DNA from 3 places in the Brachybacterium sp. NPDC056505 genome. Region 2 is predicted to be linked to each of the others. Evidence: riboswitches for the same ligand, from Rfam matches in the RefSeq annotation. Region 2 holds a riboswitch; each other region holds the start of a gene.
What was found. A riboswitch is a leader RNA that binds a small molecule or an ion and turns the genes downstream of it on or off. The one in region 2 is predicted to bind thiamine pyrophosphate.
Positions count from the first base shown of each region.

Region 1: it holds a riboswitch for thiamine pyrophosphate, as region 2 does, so the genes downstream of both, ACFQ53_RS05125 (TenA family protein) here and ACFQ53_RS12285 (ECF transporter S component) in region 2, are expected to answer to the same signal.
Region 3: it holds a riboswitch for thiamine pyrophosphate, as region 2 does, so the genes downstream of both, thiM (hydroxyethylthiazole kinase) here and ACFQ53_RS12285 (ECF transporter S component) in region 2, are expected to answer to the same signal.

Region 1 covers NZ_JBHTSV010000005.1:16,885-23,285, forward strand. The annotation lists gene ACFQ53_RS05105 (S10 family peptidase) at 1-169, opposite strand, end outside; gene ACFQ53_RS05110 (VOC family protein) at 330-758, opposite strand; gene ACFQ53_RS05115 (glycogen debranching N-terminal domain-containing protein) at 910-2,955, opposite strand; gene ACFQ53_RS05120 (TenA family protein) at 3,010-3,669, opposite strand; gene ACFQ53_RS05125 (TenA family protein) at 3,666-4,355, opposite strand; TPP riboswitch at 4,346-4,440, opposite strand; gene ACFQ53_RS05130 (SLC13 family permease) at 4,535-5,710, shown strand; gene ACFQ53_RS05135 (DUF421 domain-containing protein) at 5,723-6,295, opposite strand; gene ACFQ53_RS05140 (aconitate hydratase) at 6,341-6,401, opposite strand, start outside.
Region 2 covers NZ_JBHTSV010000024.1:42,887-49,287, reverse strand. The annotation lists gene ACFQ53_RS12295 (ankyrin repeat domain-containing protein) at 1-340, opposite strand, end outside; gene ACFQ53_RS12290 (ATP-binding cassette domain-containing protein) at 574-2,922, opposite strand; gene ACFQ53_RS12285 (ECF transporter S component) at 2,919-3,605, opposite strand; TPP riboswitch at 3,681-3,787, opposite strand; gene ACFQ53_RS12280 (hypothetical protein) at 4,105-4,683, opposite strand; gene ACFQ53_RS12275 (M13 family metallopeptidase) at 4,691-6,401, opposite strand, start outside.
Region 3 covers NZ_JBHTSV010000039.1:13,380-19,780, forward strand. The annotation lists gene thiD (bifunctional hydroxymethylpyrimidine kinase/phosphomethylpyrimidine kinase) at 1-349, shown strand, start outside; gene thiE (thiamine phosphate synthase) at 382-1,050, opposite strand; gene thiM (hydroxyethylthiazole kinase) at 1,047-1,901, opposite strand; TPP riboswitch at 2,048-2,143, opposite strand; gene ACFQ53_RS15175 (MFS transporter) at 2,438-3,772, shown strand; gene ACFQ53_RS15180 (TetR/AcrR family transcriptional regulator) at 3,867-4,598, shown strand; gene ACFQ53_RS15185 (fluoride efflux transporter FluC) at 4,832-5,404, shown strand; gene crcB (fluoride efflux transporter CrcB) at 5,401-5,778, shown strand; gene ACFQ53_RS15195 (M20/M25/M40 family metallo-hydrolase) at 5,795-6,401, opposite strand, start outside.

The DNA of each region.
Region 1 (6,401 bases), on a different contig from region 2:
TGTAGGTGAGGGAGGAGCCGTCGGGCAGCTCGAGCAGATGGGCGGTGGTCTCCAGGCGGTCCTCGGGCTTCGGGCGCGTCTCCCCGCCCTCGCCGAGCGCGCCGGCCGCGGCCCCCGCGGCAGCGGCCTCGGTCGCGGTGGTGTTCGAGGGGCTGTGGGACTCGGTCATGGAGATCCTCCGCTGCGTCGTGGGTGGCCTCCTCCGATCGTACGGAGGGTCGCGGCCGCTGTGCACGGCCGGTTCCCGCGCTGAGTCACCCGGAGGTGGGCGGAGGGCTGCGGTGATGACCGGAGGCCGGGGCGCCGTCCGGGCTCGTCGTTCCGCGCGTTCAGCGTCCGTAGCGTCCGGCGAAGCGCTCGATCGCCTCTGTGGTGACGGGGCTGAAGACGCCCACGAGGTTCTGGTCGGGGTCGCGGAGGAAGAACACTCTGTTGCCCCACGGCATCAGTGCCGGCGCGGCGACGAACTCCGTGCCCAGTGCGGCCAGACGGGTGTACTCGGCGTCGACGTCGTCGACGAGGAACTCGAGGATCGTCGACCTGTTGGCGCCCGCCTCGGCAGATCCTGGTGCGAAGAGCGGCACCGTGGCGGTGCTGCCGAGCGCGAGAGCGGCGGTCGGGGTGAGGATCTCTGCGAAGGCCGGCGCGGGGCGCACGGCGGGCGTGCCGGTGAGCTGCTCGTAGAAGTCGACCATCGCGTCGAGGTCGTCCGTGATGATGCGGGTCGATACGAAGGCGGTGGCGTGGGAAGTCGTCATGGACGTGACCGTAGAACCGATGCAGGTCAGAACCTGTCCGTTGATCGTCGGTGCGTCAGCTCGTCCGGACCGACGGCTCGTCGTCGGATGGGTGGGGCCCGAGCGGGTCGCAGGAGCGGTGGGTTGGCGGGCCTGTCGCTCGACTCTCCGCTCAGAGCGCGCCGAGCGCGCGGGCCACGGGCACGGCGCTCGCCGCCGCCCACGCCTGCGGACGGCACGAGGCCGGATAGGGGAGGGGCGCGGAGACCTCGTCGGCGCTCTGCCCGCCGAACAGCTCGGGAAGCCGCTGGTCGAAGGCGTCCGCCGCCCGCAGCAGACCGCGCGCGAGCACGCGCGCCTCGTCCTCGAAACCGGCGCGGAGCATGCCGCGCAGGATGTACCCGGTGTCGTGCGTCCACACGCTGCCGCCGTGGTACCGCAGCGGCCCGAACCCGCCGTTGTCGGTCGAGAGGGTGCGGATGCCGAAGCCCGAGAACAGGGGCCGGTCCATGAGGCGGCCGACGACGATCCGCTCCTGGTCCGGATCCAGCAGGCCGGTCGCCAGCAGATGGCCCATGCTCGAGGCGACGCCGTCGACCGGGCGCTCGGCGCCGTCGAGGGCGAGCGCGGGGTAGGGGCCGCGTTCGTCCTCGCACCAGAAGCGCGCGTGGAAGGCCGCGCGCAGGCGGGAGGCGAAGTCGCGCAGACGGGTGGGGAGTTCATCGGCTGACGGGCGGGTGCTGCGTTCGAGCAGGTCGGCGGCGTGCAGAGCGGCGGCATAGGCGTAGCCCTGGACCTCGGCGAGGGCGATCGCGCCGGTGGCCAGCGACCCGTCGGCGCAGCGGATCGAGTCGCCGGAGTCCTTCCAGCCCTGGTTCGCCAGGCCGTGGCCGCTCTCGTCGATGTACTCGAGCAGACCGTCGCCGTCGGCGTCCGTATGCTCGAGGAGCCAGCGGGCGGCGGCCTCGAGCTGCGGATGCAGCTCGGTGAGCACGGCCGGGTCGAGGCCGGCCTCGAGCGCGTCGTGCAGGAGCTCGATCCACAGGGGCGTCGCGTCGATCGTGCCGAAGTAGACGGGCGGCAGATGGCCCTCGGCCATCTCCATGCCCTGGGCGCGGACCTCGTGGAGGATCTTGCCGGGCTGCTCGGCGGTGTCTGTCACGGTGCGGGTGCCCTGCATGCTCGCGAGCGTGCGCAGGGTGCCCTCCGCGAGCGCGACGTCCACGGGCAGGGCCAGCGAGGCGGCGATCAGCGAGTCGCGGCCGAACAGCGTGAAGAACCACGGGGCGCCGGCCGCGGCGAAGCTGCACGCCGGATCCCCCGGCACCTGCAGGCGCAGCGCGTCGAGGTCCGCGAGGGAGCGGACCAGCAGGTCGCGGACGGCCCGACGCTCGGGGTCCGCATCCGGCCCGACGGCGAGCGGGAGGCGCCGGGGCTCGGCGGCCTCGAACGGGACGTCCGGGTCGGTGAGCGCGAGCTCCCAGTCCGCCTCGGCCGTTCCGCGCGCCGGTGCTTCGAGGACGCAGCGCCAGGTGATGACGGGCCCGTCGGCCTCCGGGACAGTCGTGCCGGTGCCGGTGCCGGTGCCGGTGCCGATGCTCGCGCGGAGCACCGTTTCGCCCCGCTCACCGATCGGCCACCGTGCAGCGCCGTCCCGGATGCGGGCCGCGGGGCGGTCGGGGGCCTGCGCGAGCATCAGACGCGGGTCCTTGACCTGCGACATCGTCGCGCCGTCGGTGACGAGCCCGAGGCGCAGGGACAGGGTGCGCGGGCGGTCGTCGTCGTTGCGCAGGCGCAGCGTCTCGCGGATGCCGCAGCCGGACGCTGTGCGCGTGCGCTCGAGGACGACGAGCGGGTCGCCCGGCAGGTCGGGCGCGGTGACGACCCCGCGGAACACGGTCTCCCGAGCATTGCGCGTCTCGGCGCGAAGGGGCGAGAGAGCAGGGTGCTCCTCGTCCTCGTCCGCGGCCTCGGCAGCGTCCTCGACCTCGCAGACCAGGTCGGAGACGACACGGGTGTCGCCGAGATAGATGCCCTGCGCGCCGACGCCCGTGATCGTGCCGTCGGGCGCAGACCAGGCCTGCAGCGGAGCGCGCAGCACCACGGCGAGGTCGTGGAGGAACGGCTGGTGGCCCTCGACCTGCCGCGCCGCGGACTGCGGACGCGCGGTGGAACGGCGCGGCTCGGACGGGCTCGGGGAGGACGGAGGCGTGCTCACCGCCTCATGCTTGCACGCACGGTCCCCTTGCGCCCGGTGAATGCGCGCCCGCGATCAGTCCAGCGCCTGCTGCCAGAACGCCGCCTCCATGCGAGTAGCCGTGCGGAAGATCCTCTCGAGCCGCGCCCGGCGGCGGGCGGGAAGGTCGCCGCCGGCGAGGTCGTCGAGCCGCGCGGCGGCCACGGCGGCGCTCGCCTGGAACTCCTGCCCCGCGTACTCGGCGATCCACTCGCCGTAAGGATGCTCGACGCCGTCGGCGAGGCGCGGCGCGAGCGCGGTCCCGATCTCCGCATAGCCGATCGCGCAGGGCGCGAGGGCGACCTGCAGGTCCAGGGCGTCCCCGGCCATGCCGGTGTCCAGGACGAAGCGCGTGTAGGCGACGGTGCCGGGCTTCTCGTCGGCCGTCTCGAGGACTTCCTGGTCGATCCCCCAGGAGGCGGTGAGCCGCACGTGCAGAGCGGTCTCGGTGACGATCGCGGTCAGGGAGTCCGCGGCCGAGCGAATGCCCTGGAGGCTGTCGGCCTTGTACGCGGCCAGGGCGTTGGCCCGCGCGAACTGGAAGAGGAACAGGTAGTCCTGGACCAGGTAGTCCTGGAAGGCGGCCAGGGGGAGCGTGCCCTCGCCCAGCCGCGTGACGAAGGGATGGTGGACGTAGGCGTCCCAGTCCTCGGCGGCGGAGGCCTTGAGCCGGTCGAACAGGGAAGGTGCGCTCATGCCGACGCCCCCTCGGGGGCCGTCTCGTAGGCCGCGTCGAAGAAGTCGTTCTCGAGCCGGACGGTGCGCGTGAAGAAGCTGCGCACGCGCTCGGGGTCCTCGATCTCGGCGGCGTCGAGCTCTGCGCGCAGGAAGTCCACGAGATCGCGGAAGCCGGGACCGTCGTGCAGGGAGATCCACTCGGCGTGGACGAAGCTCTCGGGCAGGGGCGAGGTCGCCCGGCTCGCCCAGTCCAGGTAGAGCCATTCGGTGACCAGCAGGACCGCGAGGATCGCGGCGTGGTCGCGGGTCTCCGCGGCCTCGCGGAACACGTGGAGGAAGCCGTCGGTGGGTGCGGTGTTCGGGATCTGTGCGCGCTGCTCCTCGCTCACCCCGAGCGCGTCGAGGGCCCGCAAGAAGTACGTGTTCTCGTCGCCGGCGACCTCCCCGGCGAAGCGCGCGAAGCGCAGCCGGGCGGCGGGGGTGCGGGCGGTGGCCAGCGCGGCGCCGATCAGCTGCAGGAAGGCGTCGAGGAAGCGATGGTCCTGCACCAAGTAGCGCGCCATCACCTCGTCCGAGATGGAGCCCGCGTGCAGCTCGCGCACGAAACGGTGGCCGACGGCGCGCTCCCACGCCTGGGCGTGCTGGTGGCGCAGGGACGCCGTGAAGGCGGCGTCCTCGGTGAACGGACGTGGGGCAGGTGTCATGGCGGCAATCCCTCCGCGAGTACGAGCTCGATCAGGTTCAGCGGGTGTGTTCTCAGCCCTGGTCAGGGCACCCCGTGCACGTGCGAGGCTATCGCCGCCGCGCCCATCGGACACAGTCGTCCCGCGGCGTGAGAGGGAGCGGGACCCTCGGGAGGGCGCCGCGGTCTACGCTTCGCAGCATGCTCGGACTCCTGCGCAGGCGCTCCGGTGCGCTCGCGATCGGGGCGCTCGCCCTCGCCGCCGTGCTGTGCATCCTCAGCGGCGGGCTCCCTTCGCAGGATCTCGCAGCGCTGATGGCGCGGGTCGCGCCCGTGCTCGGATTCGTCCTCGCGATCGCAGTGCTCGCCGAGCTCGCCCGCGAGGCAGGACTCCTGGACGTGATCGCCCACGGCCTCACCGTCCTCGCACGCGGACGCACCGCGGTGCTGTGGTGCGCCGTGTGCGCGCTCGCCGTGGTGTGCACGGCCTTCTTCTCCCTGGACACGACGGCGCTGATCATGACTCCTGTGGTCGTGCTCACGGCCCGGCGCGTCGACGTGCCCGCGGTGCCCTTCGCCCTGGCCACGGTGTGGCTCGCGAACACGGCGTCCCTGCTGCTGCCGGTCTCGAACCTCACGAACCTGCTGGCCAGGGACGTCCTGGGCGGGGGCACGGCGGCCTTCCTGTCCCGCAGCGCGGCGCCGACCCTGGTCGCGATCGTGCTGCCGGTGGCCCTCCTGGCCGTCGTCCATCGCCGCGACCTGCAGGGTCGCTTCCGGGCGTCGCCCGCCCCGCAGATCCGCGACCGCGCGCTGCTGCGGATCAGCGGATGCGTGGTCGTCGTGCTGCTGCCCCTGCTCGTGGTGGTGCCCGCGGTGTGGATCCCGGCGGGCGCCGCCGCACTCATGCTGCTGCTCGCCTTCGCGCTGCGGCGCCGCGAGGCGATCGGAGCGCACCTGGTGCCCTGGCGTCCGCTCGCGATCGCCCTCGCCCTCTTCGTGCTGGTCGAGACCGCGCACGTGCAGGGCGCGACGTCGTTCGTGCTGCGCGCGGCCGACGGCGGCACGGGGCCGATGGGGCTGCTGCGCACGGCCGGCACCTCGGCGCTCGCGGCGAACGTGCTCGACAACCTCCCCGCCTTTCTCCTCCTCGAGCATCGCGCGGGGGACGATCCCGCCTCCACCATGGCCCTGCTCATCGGTGTGGACGTAGGTCCTCTGATCACCCCGTGGGCATCGTTGGCCACGCTCCTGTGGCATCAGCGGATGCAGGCGATGGGCGTGCGGATCCCCTGGGTGCGCTTCATGGCGCTGGGCGCGGTCGCGGTGGTGATCACGGTGCCCCTGGCGACTCTCGCGCTGGCCGTCCTGGAATGAGCGGGCGTGTCCTCAGGCGGACCCCAGCTCGGACAGCAGACGCTCGGGGATCCGGTCTCCACCGTCGACCTGGGCCACGAGATCGCGGTCGATCCGGCTGCCGCGCCGGACGATCGTGAGCGTGCCGCGGACCTCGAGGATCACCAGCTCCACCTCGTCGAGGGCGAGCACCCCGCTCACGCGCAGACGATCCAGCAGCATGCCGCGCGTCAGCCTGCTGCGACGCAGGCCGGCCGCGACCGGCTCCCCGTCGACCATGACGACGACGGGACGCGTGCGCCGCAGGAGCAGGGGGACGCGGCGGAACCTGCCCGTGACGTACTCGAGGACCACCAGGGTGCTCAGCACGACGATCGCGCCGAGCATCGTCGGGGATTCGCCGAGGGTCGCGCGGGCGGTGATGCCGCCGACGACGGCGAGGACCACGAAGCTGCCGGCGCTGGGCCGGGCCATCAGGCGCGGGCCGATCACCTGCATGAGCAGGGAGAAGAAGCCGTACAGCACGATGGTCGAGGCGACGACGCCGAGGACCGCGCTGCCGCTGATCCCGACGTAGTCGCGCCAGATGAGGTCCCAGTCGATCATGGGGCCATTGTCGTCCCTCGGGAACCACGCCTCACGACTCACGACTCACGCCTCGCGCGCGGCGAGCGGGATCCGTCCTCCCGCGAGCACCATCTCCACCTGGCGC
Region 2 (6,401 bases):
ACACGGCGCCCGCGAGCGGCGACTGCTGGCGGTCGTTGAGCTGATCGACGTCCGCACCGCGCGCGGCGAGCTCACGCACCAGGTCCGCGTGCCCGTGGTAGGCGGCGAGCATGAGCAGCGAGTTCCCCCGCGAGTCCCGCATGGCGACCGGCGCCCCCTGATCCAGCAGCGGCAGCAGGGCGTCGCCTCGGCCCTCACGGGCATCGTCGAGTATCCTCCGGGCCAGGGCGAGCACCTGTTCGTCCTGCTCCTCGGTGGTCAGCGGCGATGCGGGCTGCGCGGAGGCAGGCTGTGAGGTGTCGGGCTGCGGGGGCTCGGGCTGCTCGGCGTCGGAAGTCATGCGCACCAGGGTAGAGGCCCACCCGACGCGACCACCACACGGATCGTCATCCGCGGCCGAGGGCCCGCTGGGCGGGAGGCGAGCGGCGCGGGGGAGATCGCAGGCATCCGCCCGCGCGATCTCCGAGGTCTTCGGTGCAGGGGATGTTCGCGGACCTCTGCCCGCCGCGGACGGGCCCCGGGGCCGCGTCGACGTCGAAGAGGGTCCTTGGCCGTCCCGTCGGAGCCAGCCCCTCAGCCGCCGATCACCGTCCGCAGCAGCCAGGGCGCCGCGAGCAGGAGCACGGCGACGGCGAGCCCCACGAGGTCGCGCTTCGTGAACGGGCTGGGCAGCGCCCAGGTCCTGTGCTGCGCGGTCGCGAAACCACGGGCATCCATCGCGAGCGCCTGCTGCTCGGTGCCCCGCACCGCGCCGACCAGGAGGGCGAGGGTGCACGAGGCGAGCAGCCGCACGAGCGCCGCCGTCGACTGCAGCGGATGGCGAAGGTCGCGCCGCGCCCCGAGGCCGCGCAGGCGGCGGCTGGTCATGATCCGCTCCCAGACGTCGGCCGTAAGCCCGGCCCGCACGAGTCCCGCGACGCTCGCCGCGACCGGCCGACCGGGCAGACGCAGCCTCCCGCCGAGGGCGTCTCCCAGCCGGGTCGGGTCGAGGGAGGCGAAGATCAGCACGCCGGGAGCCACGAAGTAACCGATCCGCAGGGCCTCCTTGAGCCCCAGCAGCCAGGTGGTCCCGGACAGCACGGGCAGGGGAGAGGCGAGCACCGTGGACCAGCAGAGGCCGACCGCCGCGAGCACGATCGGGACCAGACGCAGCGCCGTGCTCCGGACCCCGCGCACGGCGAGCGGTGCGAGGACCACCACCAGCAGGCACGCGAGGAGCCCCAGCTGCCAGCGGTCGATCGCGAAGGAGCCGACGGCAGCCGCCGCGGCGATCACGATCGTGGTCAGCGGATTGAGCGCGTCAGCAGGCGCAGGACGGGGACGACGTGGCGGGCGAAGGGTGGTGTCGTATGCCGGTGCCGATACTGAATCGAGCGCGGCGCCGGGCACAGCCGACTCCGGGGCGGCGGGGAGCGCGTCGTCGTCGCCCGTGCTCACGTGCTCCGCGAGGTCCAGGCGCACGTCCCCGCGGGCGACGAGACCCGGGTCGTGCGTCGCGGCCAGCACCGCGCAGCCTCGTCCGGTCGCCTCCTCGAGCAGGGCGAGCAGCTGGGCGCGACGCTCCTGATCGAGGCCGACGGTCGGCTCGTCCAGCACGAGCAGGGCGGGTTCCTGGGCGAGGGCGGCGATGATCGCGAGGCGGCGCTGCTCACCTCCGGAGAGCTCGAACGGCTGAGCGTCCGAGAGGTGTGCGAGGTCGGCGCGACCCAGCAGGCTCTCGGCGAGGTCGGGGTCGCGCGCCCACGGCGAGGCGGTGACCTCCTCGCGCACGGACCGCGAGACGAAGGAGTGCTCGGGCTCCTGCGGGACGTAGGCGATCTTCGAGGGTTCAGGGCCCTCGAGGTGTCCGCCGAGCGGATCGGCGAGGCCCAGGATCGTGCGCAGCAGCGTGGTCTTGCCGCTGCCGCTCGGCCCGGTGAGCACGGCGAGAGCTCCGGAGGGGACGTCCAGGTCGAGGGCGTCGAGCAGAGGAGAACCCATGGCCTCCTTCCCCCGGGCCTCGTCCCGTCGTCGCCGCCGCGCCACTGCGACCTGCGAGAGCGACAGCACCGCCTGGCCGGGTGCGTCGGATCCGCGCGCCGGGACGGGGGTGGCAGCCGGATCAGGCGTCACCGCCGGATCAGGCGCACCCGCCGGACCGGTCGCACCCGCCGGATCGGCCGCGTCGAGCACGTCCTCAGGGGAGCCGTCGGCCAGGACGTGCGCCTGCGCTCCGAGCACGATGACGCGGTCCACGTGCGGGGTCCAGCCGTCGGCGTCGTGGTCGGCGACCACCAGGGTGCGATCACCGACCGCGTCCAGGATCGCGGCGCGGACCTCGCGGGCCGTCGGCCGATCGAGCATGCTCAGCGGCTCGTCCAGCAGCAGCGCACCGGGATCCAGGGCAAGGGAGCCGGCGAGGGCGAGCCTCTGCTGCTGCCCTCCGCTGAGATCCCACGGCGAGGCCGCGGCGTCCACTCCGGCGTGCGCGACGTGCAGGGCGGAGGTCACCCGGTGCTGGATCTCCTCGCGGTCCAGCGCTGCGTTCTCGGGACCGAAGGCTGCGTCTCGGCCGGCGCTGCCACCGATCAGGGCGTGCAGCGGCTGCTGCAGGAGCAGGCCGCGCTCGCCCGGACGGGTGGGGCCGGGGGCCTCGCCCGAGAGGTCGCCCGTGCTGGTGTCCAGCAGGCCCGTGAGGGCACGGAGCACCGTCGACTTGCCCCCGCCGCTGGGACCCGTGAGCAGCACGCGCTGACCGGCGGGGATGTTCAGGGTGAGGTCGTCGACCGTCGGCCGGGAGCGGGTCGACGGTGTCCAGGTGACGGCGTCGAGGCCGAGCGCCACGGCGGCGCCGGATACGGGACCGGTTCCGGCGGGGGACGCGTCGCCGCGCGCCCCGTCGGCCCCGGAGCCCGTCCCGATCACCGTCGCCCCCGCGCTCATGCGCGCGACCGCCGTCCCCACTGGCGCCCGGCCGGGAAGGCGCTCAGGGCGCCGGTCGCGCCGAGGGCGCGCACGATCAGCCATCCCAGCACCCCGCACAGCAGCGCCGCGGAGACGATGAAGAAGCCCAGCAGCGCCCAGGCCGAGGCCCAGGACCACTCGGGGTAGTAGGAGAAGCGCTCGTAGACCCATTCGAGGATCCCCGAGAGCACGCCGCCGGCGATCGCCACGGGCAGGGTGAAGCGGCGGTAGGCGGTGACGAGGAACGCGATCTCGACGCCTCCGCCCTGCAGCAGGCCGCTGACCACGGTGCCGATGCCCCACTGTCCGCCGAGGGCCATCTCGAGGACGGCGGCGATGACCTCGGCCAGCACGGCCGCGCCGGGACGGCGCACGATGAGCATGGCCACCAGCGCGGGCAGGAACCACACGCCCGCGAGCAGGCCCACCGACGGCGGCAGGACGGTTTGCAGAGGTGTGAACAGCGTGTACACCTGCCCCCAGGCGAGGAACACGAAGGCGAAGACGACGCCGATCGCGACCGTCAGCACGAGGTCCACGGTGCGATAGGCCAGCAGCGGCCGACGTGCGAGGGCTTGGCCCGTCGATGCCGAGGACGCGCGGGCCTGCGTGGTCTTCTCGGCGCGCCCGGAGGGGGCGGCGGGGGTGGAGCTGGTCGACATCTGGTTCTCCTTCCGATGCGGAAGGGGCCGCGAGGCCCGTCGGCCCCGGATGCAGGCACCCGGCGCGGCGGACATCGCAGAAGAATCCCGACTCCCTACGCCGGTCTGAACCGGATCAGGTTCGAGGGTCTGCGCTCGGTGCGCACTCTCAGCACCTCTGCGGTGCTCCCCTGTCTGTGGATGTCAGCGTCGATGATATCGCGCGGCGCCGTCGGAGCGCCCTCGGTGTGTGCGCCAGATCGCCCGGGCCGCGCCGGGCCGCGCCGCGCCGGGTGGGGCTGGGGCGGCGTCGGGGCCGGCGCCGGGAGACCGCAGCGGACCTGTATGAGGCGGCGGGGCCCGACGGCCGAGTCGCATCCGGCTCCCGAACGAGCACGAGAAGTACGAAACGGTTGCCAAGAGCGCTCATGGCAACCGTTTCGTACTTCTCACGGGACGACGGGCCGCCGACGGGCCGCCGAAGGGCCGCCGAAGGGCCGCCGACGGGCCGCCCCGCGGATCAGCGGCGCGCGCGGATGGCCTGGTCGATCGCCTCGGCCGCGGCGCGGGGATCGTCGGGCGAGAGCAGGAAGCTCGTGCCCTCCCGGCCGATGATCTCCACGAGCGTGCCGGGACGGGAGACCATCAGGCGGTACGCGGACTGCTGCTCGCCGGTGGTGAAGACCTTGCGCCCGGGCAGGGCCTCGAGGGTCCCGCGGTCCGGCGCGAGCACGCGCCCGCGGCGCCAGCCGAGCCCGCCCACCGTCACGCCGAGCGTTTCGCCCGGGATGCGGCGCAGCTGCACGGCGCGGAAGTCGGCGACGGGCCAGGCGGGGCGCGGCAGGAACCCGCCGAGGCCTACGGTCAGCCCGTCGCCGTCGACCACGAACCGGGTGGCGAGCCGCATCCACGACCAGAAGGCGTACACGAGCACGGCCAGGGCGAGCACCAGGCCCAGCACGACCGTCTCGCCGCGCGCCCAAGCGATCGCGTACCCGGCGATGCCGACACCGATCGCGGCGCTCATGCCGATGCGGGTCCAGCCCACCGCGCCGGGAGTCGTCCGCCCCACGTGGAAGGGCGCCTCCGGCCTGCTCACGGTGTCCTCACCAGATGCTCACGCGGTCTTCGGGCGCGCGGTACATCGCGTCGTCCTCGCGCACGTCGAAGGCCGCGTGGAAGGCGTCGAGGTTGCTCGCGATCGCGTTGCAGCGGAACTCGGCGGGGGAGTGCGGGTCGATCGCCAGCATGCGCGCCGCATCCTGCGCGCGGGACTTCGCGCGCCACACCGTGGCCCAGGACCAGAAGACGCGCTGCAGGCCGCTCAGGTCGTCCATCCGCGGCGGGTTCCCGCCGGAGCGCGCGAGGTAGGCCTTGATCGCGATGGTGAGGCCGCCCAGGTCGCCGATGTTCTCGCCGATCGTGAGGCTTCCGTTGACATGGGGCAGCTCGTCGCCGCCGATGACCTCGCCGTCCTCACCGTCTGCGCCATCCGCGCCGACCGCGTCGTCCCCGCCAGTCGCCTTCACCTCCGCCTGCTCGCGCAGCACGCGCGGGGTGAGGGCGTCGAACTGGTCGATGAGCGCGCGGGTGCGCTGCTCGAATGCCTCGCGGTCCTCGTCGGTCCACCACGAGCGCAGGTTGCCCTCGCCGTCGTACTTCGAGCCCTGGTCGTCGAAGCCGTGCCCGATCTCGTGGCCGATCACGGCGCCGATGCCGCCGAAGTTCACGGCGTCCTCGGCCTCGGCGTCGAAGAACGGCGGCTCGAGGATCGCGGCGGGGAAGACGATCTCGTTCGCGCCCGGGTTGTAGTAGGCGTTGACCGTCTGCGGGGTCATGTGCCACTCGTCGTGGTCAACGGGCCCGGCGAGCTTCGCGAAGTCGTGGGCGGCGTCGTGCGCGCGGGCGGCGCGGACCGAGGCGACGAGGTCGTGGGGGTCGAGCACGAGGCCGTCGTAGGTGCGCCACACGTCGGGATAGGCGATCTTCGGGGTGAACAGCTCGAGCTTGGCGAGGGCCTTCTCGCGGGTGCCCGGCGTCATCCATTCGAGCGTCGAGATCGACTCCCGGTAGGCGTCCAGCAGCGCGCCGACGAGCTCCTGCATGCGCGCCTTGTGGTGCGGCGGGAAGTGCCGGGCCACGTAGTCCTGTCCGATCGCGAATCCCACGGCCCCCTCGACCAGCGAGATGCCGCGCTTCCAGCGCTCGCGCAGCTGCTCGGCGCCGGAGAGGGTGCGACCGGAGAAGTCGAAGTCCTCCTCGACGAAGGCCGAGGAGAGGTACGGGGCGAAGGCGCCGACGGTGTGCAGGGCGGCCCAGGTGCGCAGCACGGCGAGGTCCTCGGCCGCGAGCAGCGGGGCGACGGCCTCGACGAACTCGGGCTGGCTCACGCAGACCACGTCGAAGGCGCCCGCCGGCGCGCCCGTGCCTTCGACGTAGGCGTCCCAGGGGAACGCGGGGGCGAGGGCCTCCCGCTGCGCGGCGTCCATCGGGTTGTTCGACTTCTCGCTGTCGCGCAGGCGCACCCGGTCCACATGGCACGCCGCGAGCCGCGTCTCGAAGTCCATGACCGCGCGGGCCAGGTCGCTCGAGTCCCCGGCGACGAGGCCCTCGCGGCCGGGCAGGGAGGCGAGATCGGCGAGACGTGCGAGGTGGCCGACGTACGCCTCGCGGATCGGTGCGTAGGAACCCTCGCGGTAGTAGGACTCGTCGGGCAGGCCCAGCCCGCCCTGGTGCAGCTTCACCTGGTAGCGGGAGGAGTCGTCGTCATCCGTCCACACGTAGGCGTGCAGGGCGCTGGTGCCGGCCACGGGGGAG
Region 3 (6,401 bases), on a different contig from region 2:
CCGGCGCGCCCACGACCTGCTGGCCCTCGGACCGCGCCTCGTCCTCCTCAAGGGCGGCCACCTCGAGGGGTCGCCCACCAGCACCGATCTGCTGTGCGGGAGCGAGGGCATCGTCGAGCTGCCCGCCCCGCGCATCGAGACGACCAACGACCACGGCACCGGCTGCACGCTCTCGGCGGCGATCGCCGCCCGGCTGCCGCGCATGCCCGTCGAGGACGCCGTGCGCGGCGCCAAGGAGTACCTCCACGGTGCGCTCGCCGCGAGCGACCGGCTCGACGTGGGGCGCGGCCACGGACCGCTGCACCACTTCTTCGCGCTGTGGGAGGGCGAGGGGATCCCGGCGCGCTGACCCCGGCGCCGGCCCGCCCTGCGGACCCGGGCTCACCGGTCCGGCGCCGCCTCGGTCCAGGCCGCGCTGAGCACGCGAGACGCGCGCAGAGGATCGTCGGCCGCGCAGACCGCCGAGACCACCGCGCACCCCGAGGCGCCCGCGCGCCGCAGGGCCGGGACGTCGGCCGTGGTGATCCCGCCGATCGCGACGCTCGGCACCGGGGACGCGGCCGCGAGCAGCGCGAACCCCTCGACGCCGAGGGCCGGCGGATGATCCGCCTTGGTGGCGGTCGCGCGGATCGCGCCGATGCCCACGTGGTCGACGGTGCCCTCCGGCAGCGCGGCCACGGCGTCCAGATGCGCCGACGTGTTCGCGCTGAGCCCGATGACGGCGTCGGGCCCGAGCAGTTCTCGTGCACGGCGCACGTCCTCGTCGCCCTGCCCCAGGTGCACGCCGTCCACGCGTACCCCCTGCTCGCGCGCCGCGACGGCGGCATCCACACGGTCGTTCACCAGCAGCAGCGCGCGGGCGTCGATCACCCGCGCGAGACGCTCCAGCAGGCGCACGTGCGCGGCGAGGTCCGCGTGCTTCTCCCGCAGCTGCACCACGCGCGCACCGCCTTCGACGGCGAGTTCGACCGTGCGCACGATGCCGCGCGCACCGCACAGCGCGGCATCGGTGACGAGGTACAGGCCGAGGTCCTCGCTCGAGGGCCTCATGCGGCCCCGCCGCCGACCTGATCCGTGAGGCTGACGTGCAGGCGCCCGGGCGCGCGGAGCTCGTCCGGGCCGATGGCGGCGAGGGCGTCGAGGAGCCGGGGCGCGAAGGTGCCCGGCCCGTCGGCCCCGGAGGCGGCGCGCTCGGCCGCCGCGGAGTAGGCGGCATGCGCGGCGACGACGGCCTCGAGCGCAGGTGCTCCCTCGCTGCGCACGCCCAGGAAGGCCGCGATCACGGCGCCGAGGGCGCAGCCCCCGCCGGTCATGCGGGTCAGCATCGCACTGCCGCCGGCCACCTCCACGAGGGTGCTCCCGTCGGTGATGAGGTCGCGCTCGCCGGAGACCGCGACCACGGTGTCCTGCGTGCGCGCGAGGCGGGTCGCCGCCGCGACGGCCGCGTCGATCGGGTCGGAGGAGTCGACGCCCCGGCCGCCGCTGCCCTCGCCGGCGAGGGCGAGGATCTCCGAGGCGTTGCCGCGCACGGCCGTGGGCCTCTGGGCCACCAGCTCGGCAGCAAGCGGCGTGCGCACGCGCAGCGATCCGATCGCGACAGGGTCCAGGACCCACGGCGTCCCGGAGCGACGAGCTCCGGCGACCGCCTCGTGCATGGCCTCGCGCTGTTCGGGCGCGGGGGTGCCCAGGTTGATGAGAAGACCGTCGGCGACCGCGGCGAAGTCGCCGGCCTCGCCCACGATGTCGACCATCGCCGGGGCGGCGCCGATAGCGAGCACCACGTTCGCCGTCACGTTCGTGACCACGGAGTTCGTGATCGCGTGGACCAGCGGACCGCGCTCGCGCACCGCGCCCAGAAGGTCGCCGCAGCGGGCGGCGAGCCCTGCAGGATCGACGGGCATCGGGAGGCCTGCGGAGAGGTCGGCAGCGACCTTGGAGGCGCCGTCTGAGGGGGTTGCGGGGGCCATCGGGCTCCTCTCGTCGGGGCGAGGGGCCGGAGCGGCTGCGGCGTGTGATCGGCGAGGATCCTGGAGGATCGTCGGCACCCGGCCGCGGCTTCGGACATTCCCTACGCCAGCGCTGACTGGATCAGGTTCGACGGGTCTGCTCTCAGCCGCCATCGGCGGCACCCCGTGTCACGTGCCGATGAGCCTAGCGCGCTGGAGAGGACGCCGGGGCGCGCCGCCCGCTCCACGGCCAACACGACGCTCCGCGCGCCCGTGGCGCCACGGAATCCTGTGGTGCGCGCCTGTGATGTGCGGCACGGCGCTGCTCGGGGTGCCCAGCTCAGAGAGTCGGTCGGGCGTCCAGGACGTCCGTGCGGAAGGACGCGGCTCGACAAAATAGTTCATGGCAACTAATACTTTCGGAACGGTCGCACGGACCGCCCGCACACCGTCGCGAGCATCGCCCGACGGTCATGACGAAGGAGTCTCCCGTGTCCACTGCCGCACCCGATCTCGAGGTCGATCCGACCGTCGACCCGACGGGCAGCCCCAACATCCTGGGCCCGCGACTGCGCGTGCCCGCGATGGGCATCAAGCCGGACCGGAAGAAGCCGATCTGGTATGTCATCGGCATCTTCCTGGGGCAGTTCGGCCTGTTCGTCGCCCTGATGGGGCCCGCGACGGTGTCGGTCCAGATGAAGGCCCGCACGCTCTCGGACCTCCCGGCGGAGCAGGCCTCGATCGCGGCCGCCGCCCTCGCTCCGGGCGCGATCGCAGCGCTCGTCTTCAACGCCCTCGGCGGGCGCCTCTCGGATCGCACGCGATCGGGGCTGGGGCGGCGCCGACCGTGGATCATCGGCGGGGCCTTCGCGATGTGCGCGGCGATCCTCATCATGGCGATCGCGCCGAACGTCGTGGTGCTGGCCTGCGGCTGGTTCATCGCGCAGGCCTGCGCGAACATGGCGTACGCGGCATACACGGCCTCGCTCGCCGATCAGCTGCCGGACGAGCAGTACGGCAAGGTCTCCGGCATCGTGGGCATCGCCCAGAACTCCGCCATCATGGCCGCGACCTGGCTGGCCTCGTTCTTCGGTGGGACCATGGTGGGGTTGTTCATGATCCCCGCCGTGCTCGGCTTCGTGCTGGTGACCGTCTACGCGCTGATGATCCCGGATCCGGTGCTCAAGCAGAACCGCTACCCGTTCAACGTGCGCGAGCTGGTCACCTCGTTCTGGACCAACCCCCTGAAGTTCCCGGACTTCGGACTGGCCTGGTGGGGCCGGTTCATGATCATCCTGGCCTCCTACCTGTTCATCAGCTTCCGCGTGCTGTTCATGACGAACCACCTGGGGCTCGAGGACGCGGCGGCCGCCACCGCGGTCGCCACCGGCGTCACGATCTACACGGTGCTGTCCATGGTCGCCGGGCTGGCCGCCGGGTGGATCTCCGACCGGATCGGGCGTCGCAAGGTGCTCGTTGCGGGGTCGATCCTGGTCTTCGGACTGGGCACCTACATGCTCGCCCACGTCGACTCGGTCGGGGGGTTCTTCCTGTGCGAGGCCATCGTGGGCCTCGCCTACGGGACCTACCTCGCCGTCGACCTCGCACTCGTGTTCGAGGTGCTCCCCGACCGCAGGACGGCGGGCAAGGACCTGGGCGTCTTCAACATGGCCAACGCCCTGCCGCAGTCGATCGCCCCGGCCCTGGGCGGGATGCTCCTCGCGCGCATCGGCGGGGGCACCGACTTCACGGTGCTCTTCGTGGCCGCCGCGATCTCGGGCGTCATCGGCGCTGTGCTCACGATGTTCATCCGCGGCGTGAAATAGTAGGGGCGACACATTGATGACGGGCCGGTGCGGCACGATCGCACCGGCCCGCTCTCGTCCCAGGTCGACGGAGACCTGTGCCGAAGGGGAGCCCATGAACACCGACCAGACCACGCGCGCCGCCGCGACCGCGAGCGCCGCCGAGGGGACCGTCGCCGCGCGCGAGCCGCGCGAGCGCAGCACCGCCAAGGGGCCGGCCGCCGAGAAGCGTCCGGTCCGTCGGCGCCCGGGACGGCCCCGCGGGCAGGACTCCGCGGTGGTCCGCGAACAGGCGCTGCAGACCGCCGTCGACCTCATCGCCCGTCAGGGCTTCGGAGCGACCTCCATGGCGCAGGTCGCCGAGGGCGCCGGGATCTCGCCGTCGGGCCTCGCCCATCACTTCCCCTCGAAGAAGGCGCTGCTGGGGGCCGTGCTCGCCCATCGCGACGCCGTGGACAGCGACCCCATGCCGCCCGAGGGATCCACGCCGTGGTCCGCCTTCGACCATCTCGTGCACGTGGCCGGGCTGAACATGCAGCGCCGCCAGATCGTGCTCCTCTACGCGACGGTCACGGGCGAGGCCACCACCCCCGACCACCCCGCGCACGAGTGGATGCTCGATCACTTCGAGGCGGTCATGGAGTCGCTCATGCGCTGCCTGCGCCTGGACCAGGAGAAGGGCGACGTGCGCGAGGACGCCCCCGTGGAGCGCATCGCCCGGGAGACGGTCGCCCTCATGGACGGCCTGCAGCTGCAATGGCTCATCGACCCCTCGGTGGACATGGCGGAGATCCTCGGGGACCACGTCACGCGGCTCAAAGAGGCCTGGGGGACGGGGCGGGACTGACGTCCGCTCGGGGCGGAGAGCCGCACGCGACCGGCAACGACTTGCCCCGTTCGGCCCGGGCGGCGTTCAATGGTGCGCGTCGGCCGCCCTCGGGCGCGCCGGCACGGCGGTGGGGCCCGCCGTACCCAACCTCGAAGATCGACAACGGTCCCTGTTCGCTCCCGGAGCGCGGCCCTCGCGCGCCGGGATCCGGCGGTCGCGCGCGCCCGCCCGACTCTGAACAGGAGTGATCCGTGACCCGACCCGAGGACCCGCATCCCGAGATCCCGCTCGACCCCGACGCCGAGAGCCCCGACCCCCCGGGCGGCACGACAGCGCCGAGCGACACCACTGCGCCGGGCGACACCACAGCACCCGACGTCCTCCTCCCAGCGCGCGTCCGACCCCTGCATCTGCGGCCGGTCTCGATCGCCCTGGTGCTGATCGGCGGGACGCTCGGCACGGCCGCCCGCGAGGCCCTGACGCTCGCCGTCCCCGAGCTCGGCGGAGTGCCCGTCGCCCTGTTCGCGATCAACCTCGTGGGTGCCTTCCTCCTCGGGATCCTGCTCGAGGCCCTCGCCCGGAGCGGACCCGACCAGGGCGTGCGCCGCGCGCTGCGGCTGTGCGTCGGCACGGGAGTGATGGGTGGCTTCACCTCGTACAGCTCGCTCGCCCTCGCCGTCGATCAGCTCATGGCCGACGGACGAGTCCTCGTCGGCGCGGCCTTCGGGCTGGTCAGCATCGTGCTCGGCGTGCTCTTCGCCGTCGCCGGCATCCTCGCCGCCTCCCGCCGCACTCCGCGGCGCACCGAGGAGGCCGCCCGATGAGTCCCGCGGTCTTCGTCCTGCTCAGCCTCGCCGGCGGCGTGGGAGCGGTCGCCCGCTTCGTCGCGGACGGGCTCGTGCGCTCCCGCGTCTCCGGCGCCATGCCCTGGGGGACCGTACTCATCAACGTCACCGGATCGCTGCTGCTGGGCCTCGTCACCGGGATGCTCGGCGCCCAGCTGCTGAGCCCCGAGCTGCAGGTCGTGCTGGGGGCGGGCTTCCTCGGCGGGTACACCACCTTCTCGACAGCGAGCGTCGAGACCGCGCGCCTGCTTCAGGAGCGCCGGGTGCTCTACGCCCTCGGGAACCTGCTGGGATCGCTCGTCGTCGGTTCGGCCGCCGCTGCGCTGGGGCTCGTGGTCGGCGCGGCGCTCTGAGGGCGCGCCCTCCCCGTCAGCAGTCGGAGACCAGGCGCAGCAGCACGCGGGCGCCGAAGCGGATCGCTTCGACCGGCACGCGCTCGTCGATCCCGTGGAACAGGGGAGCGAAGTCGAGGTCGGCAGGCAGCTGCAGGGGCGCGAAGCCGTAACCGGTGATGCCGAGCCCGGCGAGCTGCTTGTTGTCGGTGCCGCCGCTCAGGCAGTAGGGGAGCAGCTCGGCGCCGGGGTCCTCGGCGAGGATCGCGCGGTGCATGGCGGCGACGAACGGGGTGTCGTCGGGCGCATCGAGCGAGATGCCGAGGGTGTCCACGATCATCTCGACGTCGGGCCCCGAGAGCTCGTCGATGAGCGCGAGCAGCTCGTCCTGGTGGCCGGGGAGGAAGCGGCAGTCGAGCTCCGCCTCGGCGGTCTGCGGGATCACGTTGCCCTTGTATCCGGCGCTGAGCGTGGTCGCGTTCGCGGTGTCCGAGAGGGTGCCGGAGACGAACTGGCGCGCGCCGCCCAGCAGCGGCAGGAACGCCGCGGGGTCCGCCTCGTCCCAGTCGCGCCCGCTGATCTCGCCCACTCGGTCGAAGAGGGTGCGCACGCTCGCGATGTACTCGTAGGGGAACTCGTGCGCG